4 regions of the Bradyrhizobium sp. UFLA05-125 genome follow, and region 2 is predicted to be linked to each of the others. Evidence: predicted binding sites of a transcription regulator. Region 2 holds the regulator's gene; each other region holds the start of a gene.
The links. The regulator LexA, encoded in region 2, represses DNA repair genes until DNA is damaged. The targets are predictions, from matches to a motif close to TGTTCNNNNTGTGTTCNG.
Positions count from the first base shown of each region.

Region 1: uvrA (excinuclease ABC subunit UvrA) is a predicted target of LexA. The motif match lies at 2,557-2,574, and genes of this name have one in related genera.
Region 3: SO156_RS29790 (DUF3072 domain-containing protein) is a predicted target of LexA. The motif match lies at 2,369-2,386, and genes of this name have one in related genera.
Region 4: SO156_RS25825 (DNA-processing protein DprA) is a predicted target of LexA. The motif match lies at 2,060-2,077, and genes of this name have one in related genera.

Region 1 is NZ_JBANBJ010000013.1:11,641-15,846, forward strand. It holds gene SO156_RS14775 (single-stranded DNA-binding protein) at 1-294, opposite strand, end outside; gene SO156_RS14780 (outer membrane protein) at 741-1,511, shown strand; gene SO156_RS14785 (outer membrane protein) at 1,755-2,417, shown strand; gene uvrA (excinuclease ABC subunit UvrA) at 2,671-4,206, shown strand, end outside.
Region 2 is NZ_JBANBJ010000013.1:135,979-140,184, reverse strand. It holds gene SO156_RS15400 (ComEC/Rec2 family competence protein) at 1-336, shown strand, start outside; gene SO156_RS15395 (hypothetical protein) at 345-782, opposite strand; gene SO156_RS15390 (hypothetical protein) at 997-1,203, opposite strand; gene lexA (transcriptional repressor LexA) at 1,372-2,070, opposite strand; gene SO156_RS15380 (molybdopterin molybdotransferase MoeA) at 2,246-3,457, opposite strand; gene SO156_RS15375 (hypothetical protein) at 3,684-3,860, shown strand; gene SO156_RS15370 (hypothetical protein) at 3,962-4,165, opposite strand.
Region 3 is NZ_JBANBJ010000043.1:61,268-65,473, forward strand. It holds gene SO156_RS29770 (hypothetical protein) at 411-773, shown strand; gene SO156_RS29775 (DUF6496 domain-containing protein) at 832-1,080, opposite strand; partial or broken gene SO156_RS29780 (PQQ-dependent sugar dehydrogenase) at 1,131-1,861, shown strand; gene SO156_RS29785 (hypothetical protein) at 1,925-2,128, shown strand; gene SO156_RS29790 (DUF3072 domain-containing protein) at 2,138-2,332, opposite strand; gene SO156_RS29795 (hypothetical protein) at 2,448-2,672, shown strand; gene SO156_RS29800 (hypothetical protein) at 2,690-2,896, shown strand; gene SO156_RS29805 (hypothetical protein) at 2,957-3,157, shown strand; gene SO156_RS29810 (hypothetical protein) at 3,233-3,460, opposite strand; gene SO156_RS29815 (hypothetical protein) at 3,557-3,814, opposite strand; gene SO156_RS29820 (hypothetical protein) at 3,975-4,196, shown strand.
Region 4 is NZ_JBANBJ010000033.1:65,670-69,875, reverse strand. It holds partial or broken gene SO156_RS25835 (SOS response-associated peptidase) at 234-338, shown strand; gene SO156_RS25830 (hypothetical protein) at 408-773, opposite strand; gene SO156_RS25825 (DNA-processing protein DprA) at 1,028-1,942, opposite strand; gene SO156_RS25820 (hypothetical protein) at 2,479-2,754, opposite strand; gene SO156_RS25815 (4'-phosphopantetheinyl transferase family protein) at 2,908-3,582, opposite strand; gene SO156_RS25810 (MATE family efflux transporter) at 3,928-4,206, opposite strand, start outside.

The DNA.
Region 1 (4,206 bases), 120 kb from region 2:
GTATTTTTCGGCGCCGCTCTGGTCGGTCCATTTGCGGGTCTGCAGCGCGCCTTCGACGTAAACTTTGGCGCCCTTCTTCAGGTACTGCTCCGCGACCTTCGCGAGCCCCTCGTTGAAGATCACGACGCGGTGCCACTCGGTCTTTTCCTTGCGCTCGCCGGTTGCCTTGTCGCGCCAGGTCTCCGACGTCGCGACGCTCAGATTGGCGATCGCCCGCCCGTCCTGGGTGCGGCGGATTTCCGGATCCTTGCCGAGGTTGCCGACCAGAATGACCTTGTTGATGCTTCCCGCCATCGCCGCTCTCCACTCCAAACTGCGAAATTGTTCGAAAAAGCCGGAGCCGTGCCAAAACCGCTCGCTGCCGCTTGCTGAGGGACCCTATACGCTCGCGCGCATCGTCGAGCCCGCGATCCCGCAGGTTATCCCCACATATAGCACCGGCTTCGCCAATGTTCCAGCTTTGTTCTTGCGCAAGCGGTGACGGAATACGGCGGCAACATCAGGTTGCACGCCTTGCAAATTATCGGAACCGCATGGAACTTTTTTGGGTTCCCGCGCACAGGAATACGACTTAACATTCATTAACTTAGGAACCGCTCACTTCACGCGCGACTGTTGCTTTTTGGAGACGGACTCTACCCCCAAATCAGACTAGGCTCGCCGCAACATCAATTCATTGGGCGTCGCGCCTGATTGACCGCTTCGGGAACGAAGGAAGCGGCACAGCCGGAGAGACAGAAATGAAGAAGATTGTGGTGGGGGTTGTTGGTGCGGTTGCGCTGAGCCTGTCGGCTCCGGCGAGCGCAGCGGATCTCGCGGCACGCCCATACGTGAAGGCTCCGCCCCCGGCGATCGCCGCAATTTACGACTGGAGCGGCTTCTACATCGGCATCAACGGCGGCGGCGGTTCGTCCCACAAATGCTGGGACTTCGTCGACAGCACCGGCTTCGTGACTGGCGTTCCCGGCAGTCTCGTGGGTGAAGGCTGCCACAATGCAACCGGCGGCACGGTCGGTGGTCAGATCGGCTACCGCTGGCAGACCGGCCAGTGGGTGTTCGGCTTCGAAGGCCAGGGCAACTGGGCCGACTTCCGGGGCGATAACACCAGCTCCGTCTTCCCGACCGACCGCAACCGTTCGCGCATCGACGCATTCGGCCTGATCACCGGCCAAATCGGCTACGCCTGGAACAACGTGCTGTTCTACGTGAAGGGCGGCGGTGCAGTTGTCGGCGACAAGTATGACGTCTTCGACATACCGAGCGGCGCGCAGCTGGCCTCGGCCAACGAGACCCGTTGGGGTGGCACGGTGGGCGCCGGCCTGGAATTTGGCTTTGCGCCGAACTGGTCGGTTGGTGTCGAATACGACCACATCTTCCTGGGCCACCGCACCATTGGCTTCACGGCGCCCGGCGGCGTGTCATTCGGCAGCGACCGAATCGACCAGGACGTCGATATGGGCCTCGTCCGCCTGAACTACCGTTGGGGTGGCCCGCTGATCGCGAAGTACTGATCTTCGCCAAACCTCTTCCTGTCGAAAAGGCCGGCCTTGCGCCGGCCTTTTTTGCTGCGCGGGGTACAACTGTCGCGCGAATAGGTCAGTTATACTAACCTGTTTTGGGCCTAGTGTGGCATCCCGGACACACAATTCGCAGCTTCACTGGTGTAAGCACGACATCAGCTGGACCTGAGCGTCCGCTGCCCTTCCGCGCACGGAAGGCAAAAACAGAAACTGGGACTGGGGATTAAGTTGAAAATGAAGAAGGTTTTGTTGGCTTCGGCCAGCTTGTTCGCACTCAGCGCGTTCGCTCCGGCCGTGGCAGCCGATCTGGCGGCCCGCCCCTACACCAAGGCCCCGGTAGCCGCAGCGTCGGTCTATAACTGGACCGGCTTTTACCTCGGTGGCTTCGGCGGCTACGCTTCGGAAAACACCTCCACCGACCCGAAGATGAAGGGCGGATTCGCCGGCGGCACGGTCGGCTACAACTGGCAGGCCGGCAACATCGTGTACGGTCTCGAAGCCGATGGCGGCTGGGCTGACGTCAACGCGTCGATCACTGCGGCCGGCGTTACCGCCACCAGCCGCATCAACGCGCTCGGCACCGTGCGCGGCCGCGTCGGCTTCGCCGTCGACCAGGTGCTGTTCTACGGCACCGGCGGCTATGCCTGGATCGACAACAAGCTCAGCATGACCGCGCTCGGAGTCACGGCGTCGGAAAGCCACTTCCACTCCGGCTGGACCGTTGGTGCGGGTATCGAGGCGTTCTTTGCCCCGAACTGGTCGGTCAAGGGCGAATATCTGTTCCGCAGCCTTGGCAGCGAGGACTACTTCGGCCTGCCCTCGGGCACGATCGAACTGCACAGCGTGCAGGTCGGCGTGAACTATCACTTCGGCGGCCCGATCGTCGCGAAGTACTGATCTTCGAGATTGCTTCTCGACGGAAAGGCCGGCCTCGCGCCGGCCTTTTTGCTGCCCGTATCGGCGGCGCTACTGCCAGGTGCCGCCACCGCGCCAACAATCCGTTGACGATTCGCAACTCGCACTGGAAATCCGTTCTCGTTCTTCCTACGTTCGCAGCCTACCCAACGGCGTCCATCCCCGGTTCCGGGCGAGGCGCGCCTGAACGCCGGCGCGACCGCGCGGCGTGGGAATTTCCTTGGGGACCACTGGGATGGACGAAGTGATCAAGGCGAAGCGCCAACAACAGAACGCGGGCTCGAGCCTGCGCGCAATTACGATCCGTGGCGCGCGCGAGCACAACCTCAAGAACATCGACGTCGAGATTCCCCGCGACAAGCTCGTGGTGTTCACCGGGTTGTCCGGCTCCGGAAAGTCCTCGCTCGCCTTCGACACCATCTACGCCGAAGGCCAGCGCCGCTACGTCGAGTCGCTCTCGGCCTATGCCCGCCAGTTCCTCGAGATGATGCAGAAGCCGGACGTCGACCAGATCGACGGCCTGTCGCCCGCCATCTCGATCGAGCAGAAGACCACCTCGAAGAACCCGCGCTCCACCGTTGGCACCGTCACCGAGATCTACGACTACATGCGCCTGTTGTGGGCGCGCGTCGGCGTGCCCTATTCGCCCGCAACCGGCCTGCCGATCGAGAGCCAGACCGTCTCGCAGATGGTCGACCGGGTGCTGGCGCTGCCCGAAGGCACCCGCCTCTATCTGCTCGCGCCGGTCGTGCGCGGCCGCAAGGGCGAGTACAGGAAGGAGCTTGCCGAATGGCTCAAGAAGGGCTTTCAGCGCGTCAAGATCGACGGCACCTTCTACGAGCTTGCGGAGGCCCCTAACCTCGACAAGAAATTTCCGCACGACATCGACGTCGTCGTCGACCGCATCGTGGTGCGCGCCGATATCGGTCAGCGCCTCGCTGAGAGCTTTGAGACAGCGCTGAAGCTCGCCGAGGGCCTTGCCGTCGTCGAGTTCGCAGATGGCCCGGCCGCAGCCGCTCCGGCCGAAGAGAAAAAGAAGACCGCCAAGATCCACGACAAGAGCGGCCCCGAGCGCATTCTATTCTCGGAAAAATTCGCCTGCCCGGTCTCCGGCTTCACCATCCCCGAGATCGAGCCGCGGCTGTTCTCGTTCAACAACCCCTATGGCGCGTGTCCCGCCTGCGGCGGTCTCGGCGTCGAGCAGCATGTCGACGAGGATCTCGTCATCCCCGATAAGGAGATGACCCTGCGCAAGGGCGCGATCGCGCCGTGGGCCAAATCGTCGTCACCCTATTACGTGCAGACGCTGACCGCGCTCGGCAAGCACTACAAATTCACGCTCGACACCAAGTGGAAGGATCTGGCGAAGAAGACGAAAGACGCGATTCTCTACGGCTCCGGCGAGGACGAGATCAAGTTCTCCTACGAGGACGGCGTCCGCTCCTACGACACCAAGAAGCCGTTCGAGGGCGTCATCACCAACATCAACCGCCGCTATCGCGAGACCGAGAGCGAGTGGGCGCGCGAGGAGCTGGCGAAGTACTTTCACGACGTCCCCTGCGAGGCCTGCAAGGGCTTTCGGCTGAAGCCGGAGGCGCTGAGCGTGAAGGTCGGCGGCAAGCATATCGGCGAGATCTCCGAGCTCTCGGTGAGGCGCGCCGGCGAGTGGTTCGAGGGCGTGCCGGAAGCGCTGAACAAGCAGCAGAACGAGATCGCGGGACGGATTCTCAAGGAGATCCGCGAGCGCCTCACCTTCCTGCTCGACGTCGGC
Region 2 (4,206 bases):
GCCGATGGTCGCCTGGTCGCGCTCTCGCTGCGTGTCGATGCGCTGGCGGATGATTGCAGCCGCGCCGCGCTGGTGGTGACGGCGAAGCCGGCAGCAACCGATTGCACGGCGATGGTCGTGGATCGCGAGCGTCTGAAGACGCAAGGAGCGCTCGCGCTATCGCGCGAGGGCGACGGTTTCACGCTGCGAACGGTAAAAATAAGGGGCGCAAACCGCCCCTGGTCGCCGGCCGGGGCCGGCGATAGTGATTTCGAGCTCAGCCTCGCACCGCGGCCGGCTACTCCACGCAGCAAGGATGCTACGCCGTCGGAGGCCGACCTGCAGGCCGAGAATTGAAAGACGCGTCAGCCGATCGGCAGGCGTGTCGTAGGCGTCGTGGTGGTGTGCTGCTCGACGGCGGGCTGCTCAGTCTTCTCGCCGAGCGGCTGCGTTACCGGCAATTGCAGAACCGTGGCACGCTGTCCCTCGACGAGCTGCGTCACCAGTACGTAGTTGCCGTCGGGGAATTCGATCGCATCATGATGACGATCGGGAATGTGCGGATCGACCTTACCGAACTTGCCGACGCGGGAATTGACGGTGCGCGTCCAGATCCAGCGATTGTCGTAGCGGACGTTGTCGGCGAAGGCGAGCTCGGTGCCGGGCAGGAGGCAGACGGCAACCGAGAGATCACGCTCCGACGCAAATCCACGCGTCGAGGTGCCGCGGAAGGTTGTCGTGACGATCGTCTCGCCGACTTGAGCGGGGCGGGTCGCAACGGCATGTAGGCTGTAGTCACACATCGGAGTGCTCCTCATGCGAGATAGCAGGTCCGCGCCCCCCCGGAGGCGCAGGCCTCTATCAGAGTTGGAAGCCTTGGAGTGTATCGCTTTTGTGGGCAAATCTGCGGCCCGTCTGCGCGTCGCCCGATCACATTATCTTTCCCGGCACACCAGGAACAAAGCCTCGCGCCGCCAGTCTATCTTGGTTCACGCCATTCACTTACGCGAGCTTCCATCAGCGGCCGGCAGGAGCGGAGTACCCCGAATAGGGCCATCTCACCTGCGCCGCAGGTGCGATCGCATTGTTGGACTTGCGGAATGGCGCGCTGGTTGCCGCGTGCTCTGCCTTGCGGGCGCCATGCTGGTGTTGCGCTGCATCGCTCGCGGATGCCGATTCCGCGATCAAGGCTGCCGAGATTGCGCTCAAAATCATCTGCCGCATGGGTTTTGTCCTCTGCATCGTGCACAGCGCATTCGCGCCTGCCATGCTCGAGGATTAGCTTCGCGCAGGTGTGGGGATAATCACAATGGAAGCGAAAACACCATTTTGCCGGAGCGGACAATCCGTCCGCCCGCATCGTTGCGCAATAACCGGCAATCTGGCGGGCAATCAGTACTTCCGGTACAGCCCGATCAGCTTGCCCTGAATCTTCACCCGGTTCGGCGGCAGGATGCGCACCTCATAGGCGGTGTTGGCGGGCTCCAACGCGATTGACGCGCCGCGACGGCGGAAGCGCTTGAGCGTCGCTTCCTCATCGTCGATCAGCGCCACCACGATGTCGCCGGTGTCGGCGGTCTCGTTGCGCTGGATCAGCGCCATGTCGCCATCCAGGATGCCGGCGTCGACCATCGAATCGCCGCGCACTTCGAGCGCGTAGTGCTCGCCCGAGCCGAGCATGTCCGGAGGCACGCTGATGGTGTGGCTGCGGGTCTGCAATGCCTCGATCGGCGTGCCGGCTGCGATCCGTCCCATCACGGGCACGGCGACGGGGCGATCGCCGTCGTCGACGGGAGCGCTTACGCCCCGCACCTTGCCGAGATTGCCTTCGATGACGCTCGGCGTGAAGCCGCGGCGGCCGGCGCCCGCGGCCTGAAGCTCGGGCAGCTTGATGACCTCAATGGCGCGCGCGCGGTTGGGCAGGCGACGGATGAAGCCGCGCTCTTCCAGCGCAGTGATCAGCCGGTGGATGCCCGACTTCGAGCGAAGATCGAGCGCGTCCTTCATCTCATCGAAGGAGGGCGGCACGCCGCTTTCCTTGAGGCGCTCACTGATGAACCGCAGAAGCTCGTATTGTTTGCGCGTTAACATCTCGACCAAATCCCCCGGTTGATGTCGTTCGATTCCGAGACGCCAGATTCAGCAGAAGCCGCTAGATGCTCGAAACAAATCATGAACGGACACTATATGTTCGATATGTGTTCCGCAACCACTTAATTTTGGGTGAACGCAGCGAAGTTCGCGCTACACGTGAATCAGATCGCCCTCACAAGGGCAGCCGCAACACCTCGCAAGGCGTGCCTGCTTCAGCCTTCGGCGCGAACGGCGCGCGCACGAGAAGTGCCTGTGCCATAGCGAGATTCGCAAGCAGTGAGGAGTCCTGGTGGTTGACGGGAACGGCCACGAGCGTGCCGTCCTCGCGCTCCTCGAGCCGGGCGCGCAGATAATCCTCACGGACGTCGTTGGGCCCGACGTCGCGCCCGAGCACGGCGCGCTCGCGGCGGTGATGAACGCGAGAGCGGCCAGCAAGCGCGCGAATCAACGGCACCATGAACAGGAAGCCGCAGACATAGGACGAGACCGGATTGCCGGGCAGGCCGATCACCCGCATCGCGCCGAGACGGCCGTGCATCATCGGCTTGCCCGGCCGCATCGCGATCTTCCAGAACGCCATCTCGAAACCTTCGGCCTGAAGCGCCGGCCTCACCAGGTCGTGGTCGCCGACTGAGGCCCCGCCGGTCGTGATCAGGATGTCGGCGCCGCTCTCGCGGGCGCGGCGGATGCCGGCGCTGGTCGCCGCAACGGTATCGGCGGCAATGCCGAGATCGACCGTTTCGGCGCCCTCGGCCCGCGCCAGCGCGTGCAGGGCATAGCCGTTGGAAAAGACGATCTGGCCCGCGCCCGGCGTTGAGCCCGGCATCACGAGTTCGTCGCCGGTCGCGAGAATCGCGATCCTGGGCCGGCGACGGACGGCTAGCTGCGGATGGTTCATGCCGGCGGCGAGTGATAGGTCGCGTTCGGTGAGCCTTGCTCCTTCTCGCAGGAGCACGTCGCCTTCGCGGAAATCGACGCCGGCGGGACGGATGTGCCTTCCAACGATCGCGGCCTCCTTGACCGTGACGCGCCTGCCGTCAGCGACTGTGTCCTCCTGGATTACCACCGCGTCCGCGCCATCGGGCACTACGCCGCCCGTGAAGATCCGTACTGCCTGACCCGCACCGACCGTTCCCGCAAACGGTCGTCCTGCTGCGACCTCGCCGATCACGGTGAGCTCTGTGCCCACCTCTGCCGCATCGGCAGCGCGCACCGCATAGCCATCCATCGCCGACATCGCCTGCGGCGGCTGCGTGCGCCGCGCCGCGACGTCGCGCGCCAGCACGCGATGGTAGGCCGCATCGAGCGCAACCATCTCGTCGGCGACAGGCTCGACGCCCGCGAGCACCGCATCGAGCGCGTCGGAAACCGGCATCAGGGCCACGGGCTGAACTCCTGCTGGGCAAATCGTAAGGACAGGTCGCGTTGCGTTCTAGCCGAGTGCGGGCGTCGAGGCAAAAGGCGCGAACGCGAAGGTGGAGATGAAATGTCTTTCCAGCAGCAGGACGGCAGGATGCCCTTTGGGACAATATCGCCTCGTTCCGCTTCCGGCTCAGAATTGCTGCGCGCCCGCACGCAAGGCGCGTCGGGAGACGTCCGGGAGAACCCTGATGGCAGAGACTTCAAAGCTGTCGGTTGAGAAAGCGCTCGAGAAGCTGCGCGGCGATGAGCCGCCGAAGTCGCGGAGCGCAAAGCTCGATGAGGAGATCGAAGCGCTCAAGGAGAAGACCAGCCGCATGCGCGCGCAACGGCAGCGTCTCGATCGGCCCAAATCCAAGCGCAGTTGAGTGCGCTTACCTTGGCCGCCGCGCGATCGTCTCAATGACGAGGAAGACCGGGATAATGGTGGCCAAACATACCACGGCGACGACCAGGCTCACGGCTAGCATCAGGTGGCTCCCGTTTCATTGTCCGGATCGACGTCGGGCGCCTTCAGGCTGTGATCCATTTCGGGCAGGGGGTCGCCCTGCGATTTCAGATCCGCCGCCTTGCTGACCAGCTTTGCGGACAGCTGCGAATTCGACGTTGATTTGGCGAACTTGAGAAGAATCGAGGCTTGCTTGTTGAAATATGCCTTGCCCAACACGATCACGCGTCCGTTGTAGAAAATCCCAACGGGCATATGACTCCCGA
Region 3 (4,206 bases), on a different contig from region 2:
AAAAAGAGGCGGCCTCGCGGCCGCCTCTTTCGCATCGGCTCGGCTTACCAACAGCAGTGTCGCAACCCGTCTCGGCCGATATAGGTCATGCCGGGTTCGCGTTACCCGCCGCGGAATGGTGCGGTCGCTATCGCGCCTGACGTTCCGATTGCACCGCCGATCCCGCCGGCGGCTACGTCGCCCGGCCAGAAACAAAGCCGCTCATTTGGGGGATAAAACCAGCAGCGTCCGATAACATTCGCGTTAACGGATCTGTTGCTGACTGGGTTCGGCCCAAAAATTCACATTCACTCAAGGCGGTCGCGAGTCGCCCTTTGCGGCTCGGCGGGCGAAGGTTGGTTTCATCAGCGGAACTCCCGGAGGGGGTGTCGCTTTGTGGAACTGGACCTCGTCAGGGATCGGTGCCAACGATGGATCGATTGAAGGCCTTCAGCCGGGGCGCGTTGCTGCTCATGCCGCTTGTGCTCTGCACCCAAAGCGCGCTGGGTCGCGACGACGGACGCTTTACGGATTCGCCGCTCAAGCCATGGTTCGACAGTCTGCGCAGCCACCTGGGTCCATGCTGCTCAGATGCCGATGGCGTGGCTGTCGCCGACCCCGATTGGGAATCGTATGGGGGGCACTATCGCGTGCGCATCGATGGTCAGTGGGTCGAGGTGCCCGATGAGGCGGTTATCACCGAGCCCAACCGGGCGGGGCGAACCATGGTTTGGCCGGTGAAAACGGCGTTCGGCATTTCGATCCGCTGCTTCATGCCCGGCACGATGATCTAAAAGGAACGCATCGACATTGCGCGGCGCACGAGAGCTTCGCGCGCCGTCGAATGTCGTATCACCGTGACCGCTTCTTACTCGACTTCTTCTTCGAGCTCTTCCGCTTCGATGTCTTCTTCGGGACCTTCTTGCCCTTCTTGCGCGCCTTCGACAGGCCGATCGCGATCGCCTGCTTGCGGCTCTTCACGCGTCCACCGCGGCCGCCACGGCCGCTCTTGGCCGTGCCTTTTTTGTAGCGGCGCATTTCGCTTTCGACATCCTTGCCGGAGCTCCTCGAGTAGCGCCGTTTCTTTACCTTGCGTGCCATGAGCATCCTCTCTTCAAGAACAGAACCATTCCGCATATGCATGGTTCCGTCTGCCGGGCGGCCCGATCGACCACCACTGGACCAAGGCGATGATCGCCAGCGCGGACGGCTCGAAGCTCTATGTCGGCGTCGGCTCCAACAGCAATATCGTCGAGAACGGGATCGGCGCCGAGCGCGATCGGGCCGCGATCTGGGAGGTCGATCGCGAGTCGGGAGCTCGCGCCTGTTCGCGAAAGGTTTTCGAAATCCGACCGGGCTCGGCTTCGAACCGCAGAGCGGAAAGCTCTGGACCATCGTCAACGAGCGCGACGAGCTCGGCCCCGATCTCGTGCCCGACGATCTGACCTCGGTGAGGGACGGCGGCTTCTACGGCTGGCCTTACAGTTATTATGGCAAGCATCTCGATCCACGCGTTCAGCCGCAGCGGCCGGATCTCGTGGAGAATGCGATCGTACCCGACTATGCGCTTAGCTCGCATGTCGCTGCCCTGGGTCTTGCCTTCTACACAGCCAGCGCGCTGCCGGAGAGCTACCGCGGCGGCGCCTTCGTCGGCGAGCACGGGAGCTGGAATCGCCAGACGCTCAATGGCTACAAGGTCGTGTACGTACCGTTCAGGAACGGCCAATCCGACGGCAAGGCACAGGACGTCGTGACCGGCTTTCTCGACAGCGACAACAAGGCGCGCGGGCGTCCGGTAGGGCTGGCGGTCGACAAATCCGGCGCGCTTCTGATTGCGGATGATTCCGGCAACACCGTCTGGCGCGTGACCGCCAGCGGTTGAGGCGCGAGGGAGAACAAAACCATCCCGCGCGGAACGGACCGGCAGCAGTGCGGATTAACCGCCATGGTCATGATCAATATCCTCGACAAGCCGTTCGAACGCATCCGCGAGACCTGCGAGATGATGGGCGCGCGCGACAAGTTCGAACGCACGCTCCCTGAGCTAGAGACTTTCCTCGAAGCGGAGATCGCCAGAGGGGAGACCGGCGAGGCGCGGCTCACCTATGACGGGCTCTGCTTCCTCAAGGAAGCCTTTGCGCGGACGTGACCCGGCAGGTCAGAACGAATTGGCAAGCTCGATCTCGGCCTCCAGCGCCTGGATGCGTTTTGCTGCCTCGTCGAAGCTGAGATCTCTCGCATACTGGCCGGGCTGATAGGCCTCCTCGCTCAGCCGCCTCAGCCGCAGGACCTGAGCCCGGGTCATCTGCACGGCAAGGAAATCCTTGGCGTCGTATTTACCTTCCACTCGCATTTCCACTCTCCATGCCTGAATCGTGACTTGACTATATGTTCTTATTTTGTTCTAACAAGCCATGGACAACAGAATTAATGAAATTCGTTGTAAAATCAGTGCATTAAGGTCGGAGATGATCGGCCTTGAGGCGTCGGTGCGCGACCTCATCGATCGCGATCGCGATTGCAGCGAAAGCGCGCTTCGATTGCTCGGATTGCGCCTCGACATGAAGCGGCTGATCGCCGACTGGAAGGCGGCCGGCGGTGGTGATCTTCTGCCCAATATCGGTGAGCGGGTGAGTCTCCGCGCCGGGGCGAACAATGCGGGCAAACCGGTGCGCATCGCCGCGCGTCCTTAGACTTTCGGAGGCTCGCCGTGGATGAGGACCCGGACTCGTACCGGATTCTGAAACTGCGTGCCGAGATTCTCGAGCTGGGCTCGGCCATTCGCCAGTTGCAGCGTGCAGGCCTCGACGATGCCGCAGCCCTGCTTTTGATCGCGCGCAAGCGCGCGACACTCGAAGCCCTGGTGAAGTGCGAGCCGCAAGGCGCAGCGCCGTCTCGTACCGACCTCAAATCTTAACATGCCTGACATCCGACGCGGCTAAGTCAGTCACGTCTCGTGACGTGCGGGAGTCTTCCGATGTCGGACATCCAGACGACAGCTCTGCTGCGCGCGGTTCTTGATGAGGTCTGCGCGGGTATCCCTGCAGTCGAGACGGCCGCGCGCGAACGCGTCGCCGCGACAGTTCTCGAGATGATCCGGATGGGCTGCTGCTCGCCCGACGAACTGAGGCGTGCTGGCCGGGACGCGCTCAATCGCGCGCCGACAATGTGGCCCTAGCGGCGTGCCTCGCATCCTGCCGATCAAGAAGAAAGCCCCGCGGAGGCGGGGCTTTCGCGGGTGGCGCGAATGCGCTCACTTCGAGTTCATACTGCCGGCCTGATTGGTGCCCGGGCCGACATTGCCCTGGCTCGACGGATTGGCGGCTCCGCCGCCGCTCGACTTCATGTTCGCGCCCGTCGTGGTCTGCGACGACGTCGTGGAGGAATGGTGCTTCTTGTGCGTTTTGGCTTGGGCAGCCAATGGCGCGGCGGCGAGGCCCATGGCCATGATCATCGCTAAGGCGAGTTTTGTTTTGTTCATGCGCGGAACTCCCTTGAGTTAAATTGATGCAGGGAGCCAACAGCGATTAAGCGCGGGAGTTCCAGTGCCAGCGCAACATGCGCCGTCACGCGTGCTTCAAGTTTCCTTGTCATCCATGAGAACAAAGACCGCGCCGGTCAGTGTTGCGCCGATCGCAAAGCTCGTCACGAGTGCGATGACGAACACGAAAATGGCCGGGCTTCCACCGTCTCTGAGCAGCGCCGCGACGGCCGGATTGAGGAGCACGAGCGCGAGGCCAAAGGTGAGCCCGAGGGCCGCACCCATCATCGCCTGCGTCATCAGCGTGATGGCGCCTGCCGTCGAAACCAAACGTGGCGATTTTCGCGTGCGCATTGTCGTCCTCGACAATCATTCTGAGAACGCGCCGGATCATCGCGAGTTCCTAGAACGCCGTATCTGCCTGAATAAATGTTCATCTTGCGCGATTTTCAGGTGGCGTTCATGCAAGGCCTGAGAAGATCGGGACCGAAGCAACGACAAGGAAAGCTTGATCATGGGAAAGGTGATTTATCTGTACCGCTCCCTTGCCTATCGCAACGCAGCGGCGGAAATGCTGCGCAAGGCGCGCACGCTGCCGCGTGGCGCGGAGCAGCGCGCCGCGCGCAGCTACGCGATGGCATTGCGCGATCTGGAGCGGAACGAAGCCTGGCTCGAGGGGCGCATCGCGGATGCGCCGTTGCAGATGCAGGCGGTGAGGGTGCGCGCCCGACGCTAGAGCGTGAACC
Region 4 (4,206 bases), on a different contig from region 2:
TGCGTATAGTCGAGTATACCGGCGTATATGTGCACTTGCTCGCGAGGAAAGCTTGGCGTGCAGTCCAAGATCTCTGCGACGGCATTGCGAGCGCGATCTGGACCAGGCCGCTGTTGAGCGGTGATCAGTATCCAGTGCATGAAGGAGTCCGCTTTACGGCATCTGGACAATCTTCGATGGAGACGCACCAAGTCGAAGTCAGCCCCGGGACCGTACCTAAGTCTATGGCTTGACGCGCACCATGGGACGAAGCGAAGGCCCTGCAGCGGCAGCTACCCGATGACGCCCTAAAGATTGTCGCACGCGGCGTTTCCAAGGAAGATCGGGCCGTGGCATGAAACATGTCCAGGCACGCCCGTACGCCGGCGGAACCGGCTCTACCGCAGCGGCCTGTGGGTGACAATCGTTCACCTCAGTAGGTCTTCGATCGGCACTTCGTTAAATGGATCCGCGAGCGCGCGTCTGGCAACAAAGGGTCCAATTACGCGCGTCTGCGGAGCGCGCTCAAGAATCATCTCCTTGACGGCTTTGAAATGGGAGCCTGTCGTGAGGACGTCGTCGACGATGCCCACGATACCGCGCAGGTTCTGCAGTTGGTTTTCCGCGATCCTGTAGTTCTGCTTGAGCTCGGTCGGCGACATCCGGTTGCCGCCCTTGAAAGTGTTCGTCGAGGCGATCTGCTCGACTAACTCCCTGACGTCGGGAGGCGCCGGGGCGCGGACTCCAATGCAGACCTGCACCATACGATCATCGTAGGCGGGATCGGTTTTCATCTTCGATGGCGGAACCGGAACAATCGTGGCTTGGGCCAACCATTCGGCGTTTAAAACCGCTGACAGATCGTTCGCGCATCTAGCGATTGCCGCGGCCTTATATTGGTACCCACCGTCGCCTCGCCTCTTCTGAAGATTGTGAATGAGCTGATTGGTCTCGCCGCCGCGCCAAGCCAAACGGGCCGTTTATTCGTAGAGGTAGTGACAATCGTCACCCTCGTCGAGGTACCAGTGGTCTCTACGGTTGGTTCTCGTCAATTTCCTGGAGAAGGCGTGCAATCACCTAACGCGCCCCAGATATCGGCGAGATCGCGGACACGGATCGCGCCCCTCTTCTCGAAGTTCGCCGGCCAAGTGATGTCATCTCGCTTGAAGCAGGAATCGAGAATGAACAGCTTGCGGCCTTGCTGCAAGGCCGCACGAGCCTGCGTGAGCGTCCCGCTTGTGTCGCTGGCCTCGACGATGATCGTCCCCTTGGTGAGAGCGCTCATCGTGACGTTGCGCTCAGGGAAAAACAGCTTGTTCTGCGGTACGTGCTGACTAGCGTACCGGAGCACTGGCACCTGAGAAATGAGCAGATGTTCCTCCGCGATCCTGCGCTGGAGCGCCTGATTCTCCTTCGGGTAATAGGTCCCGATCGGCGTGCCGATCACAGCGATTGTGTGGCCCTTCGCCTCGATCGCGGCTGTATGAGCTGCGGTGTCGATGCCGGTTGCCAGGCCCGACACAACCGTAAAGCCGCGCTCGACCAACGCGCGTGAGAGCCTCGCCGCACGCGATTTTCCATCTTCGCTAGGATTGCGGCTCCCCACGACGGCAACGCATCGCGTCTCGACGAACTCCCAAGCACCTTGGAAATAAAGCATTTCCACCGGATGTCTTGCATCCCGGAGCTTCGGAGGATAGTTGCCAGTGAGATTCAGCCGAGTTCCGAACCTAGATACGCCTGCCTTCTTGAGCGCAGCCAGAACTTCCGATGCGCGAGCGTCCGCCACAGCACCTGAAACGAAGTCGGAAGGGACAGCAGTCGGGTCCGATGCGAATTTCTCGGCGATCGTTTTGAAGGTGGCCCCCTTCTCAAGCCACAGCACTTCGTAGGCACCCAACTCCCTACGCGGCGAGATTGACCGTACGGCCGGCCCGTCATTCATTCGTGCGAGAAGGTTCATCGTCCAACCCTAGCTACCCCCTGCGGCAGCGTCGAAATCAAACAGAGGCGAAGTCCACCATTTTGAGAGCCGACGCTTTTCGGGGACAAAAGCGTCTGGGGAGTATAGCAACCCGCAAAGAACACATCAAGAAAAATACAATATCTCCATACATATCATTGGGTTAAATGGTCAACATTTCCTTGATTTGCCGGTGCGCTGTCCTCGGACGAGGCCGAGTACCGTATCGGCCGCTTCGGGCGTCGACCCGACAGTGACGTAGCGAATTGCCACCCCAAGACGCGCCGATCAGTCGGCCGCCGCCAAAATCGGGGAGACCTTTCCACCGAAAAGGAAGAGGTGTTGAAGAGTCGGCACCGTTCGCCCGTAACGACCCGGCTCCACAACTGAAGCCAGCTATAGTTTCTGCCAGGCAGTGGTCCGCGCGGCTCTGCCTATGGTCGCAGCCGAACAAGTCGGATGCCGCGAATGCAGAACCGATTTGTGAGGCCGGCACCCGGCTCACAATGCGGTTCGTACCGGTTATCTCTGTCGAACTACAAGCCACCGGCACGATTTGTGAAGGCGGAAAATGCTGATGAGGCAGCGTAGCCCGACTGTCTGCCCTGCGTGTCCACATGGACGAATTGGGAATTGTGGCGGGCGCCGGCTTGGCGAGCACCGCCAAGCTGCTGGCGATTCTTCGGAACGAAAACCACGACAGAATCCCTGACGCCGCCCGCCTTGCCCTTATCCAATTCGCTGAGCAGATTGAGCTGCTTAACGATATCGAGCGATTGGATACGTTCAGGCGCGAGAAACACCCGGTCCATGCTCCCCTCCTCTTCGATGTCTGACGTGAACGAAGGGACGATCATCATCGTCAGCAGCGGCTGGCTGCAGTACCAACTGTATAGCGCTTGCGAGATCGAAGATCATTTCCATGCCAAGGCTCCGGGCAACGTTGACAAGTTTCGCAGCGCTACTTACGAGCCTCGAAATCGCACAGCCAAGGCAAGAATACCTCCAAGAAACGGGAGATAAATTCCATTGATAGTTCGACTGCCGAAATTCATAGGCTTTTCCGGATTGATGATCTCCGCCTCGAAAAACCCACTCTGGTCGCCCGTTCTAACGCTGACATCTTGAAAATCCAGGAATTCACCGGTTTCTGGCGAATATGCTTTGTATACAGCCTCCTTGATTACGAAGATTAGTTTCGGGCCAAAGCGACTGCCGGACCATTCCCGACGTTGTAGTTCCGCGGAGGTGCATATGATCGGCATAAGGTCAGCTCCGAGCGGCTCTTCATCTTCGATGTCCAATCCCAGGGCGAGGACGTTTCTTGAGCATCCCGCAACGGCGCCACAATCAGACGAAGAGTGGGAAATGCTCCCAACGAAGCCTACGGGCCAAAGAGGAGCCCGATCACTTCTAGACAAAATCGGAACAGGAGTGAATCCGAGGCGGCGCAATGCCTCGCGAGCGTGATGACGTCCCCAAGCGAATTCACGCCGACGACGCAGGGACACGTCGCCTAACATTTTCGCTTCAGGGGGAAACGGAGGAGGAGCGGGATCGTACATTGGTCCGCCCGAAAAGCTGATATCATGCGCCAAAGCGGCAGAAATGGCAGCTCCTAACGTCGCGAGCGCTTTCATAGCTGGGACAAACCCTTTTTTTCGAGGAGCGCGAAGCGGGACCTTTGAATTCCCGCGAGTGGTTAGCTTGCGACCACAAGAGCTTCAAGTCGCGGGAGACCAGCTCATCATGCGAGCGGCACCCCGATCTCGACCGGCGGGAAACTCCAGCTCCGCGTCCGCTTCCGACTGCCGTTGCGGCGGCCTGCAACACGCGCTTTTGCTGCATTGCGAACGCCACCGCTCAAGACCACTACTGTAGCGCATGACTCTTGCACGCAACGCTCTTCATTCTCTTGGAGTGCAACACATCCGCGGGCTATGTAGGCCCAATGCTCAAGGCTCCGGTGATATCCGTCATCAGTTTCAACCCACAATCTGGGTTGCTCTTGAAGTGGGATGCCACAGCGCTCGTCTAAGCTCAGCGAACTGTTGAAACATAACAAACAACGCGATCATGCCGGCGCCCAGCTCAGCGATTGCTTGACTGATCAACAGTCCGTTGAAACCCGATATGATCGGCAATAATAGTACGGCCGGTATGAAGAGATAGCCCTGCCTCGCGAAGGACACAACCGCACTGAGGCGCGCCCTCCCGAACGAATGAAGCATCGTCGTTACGAAACTCTCAAGACCAAAAAACCC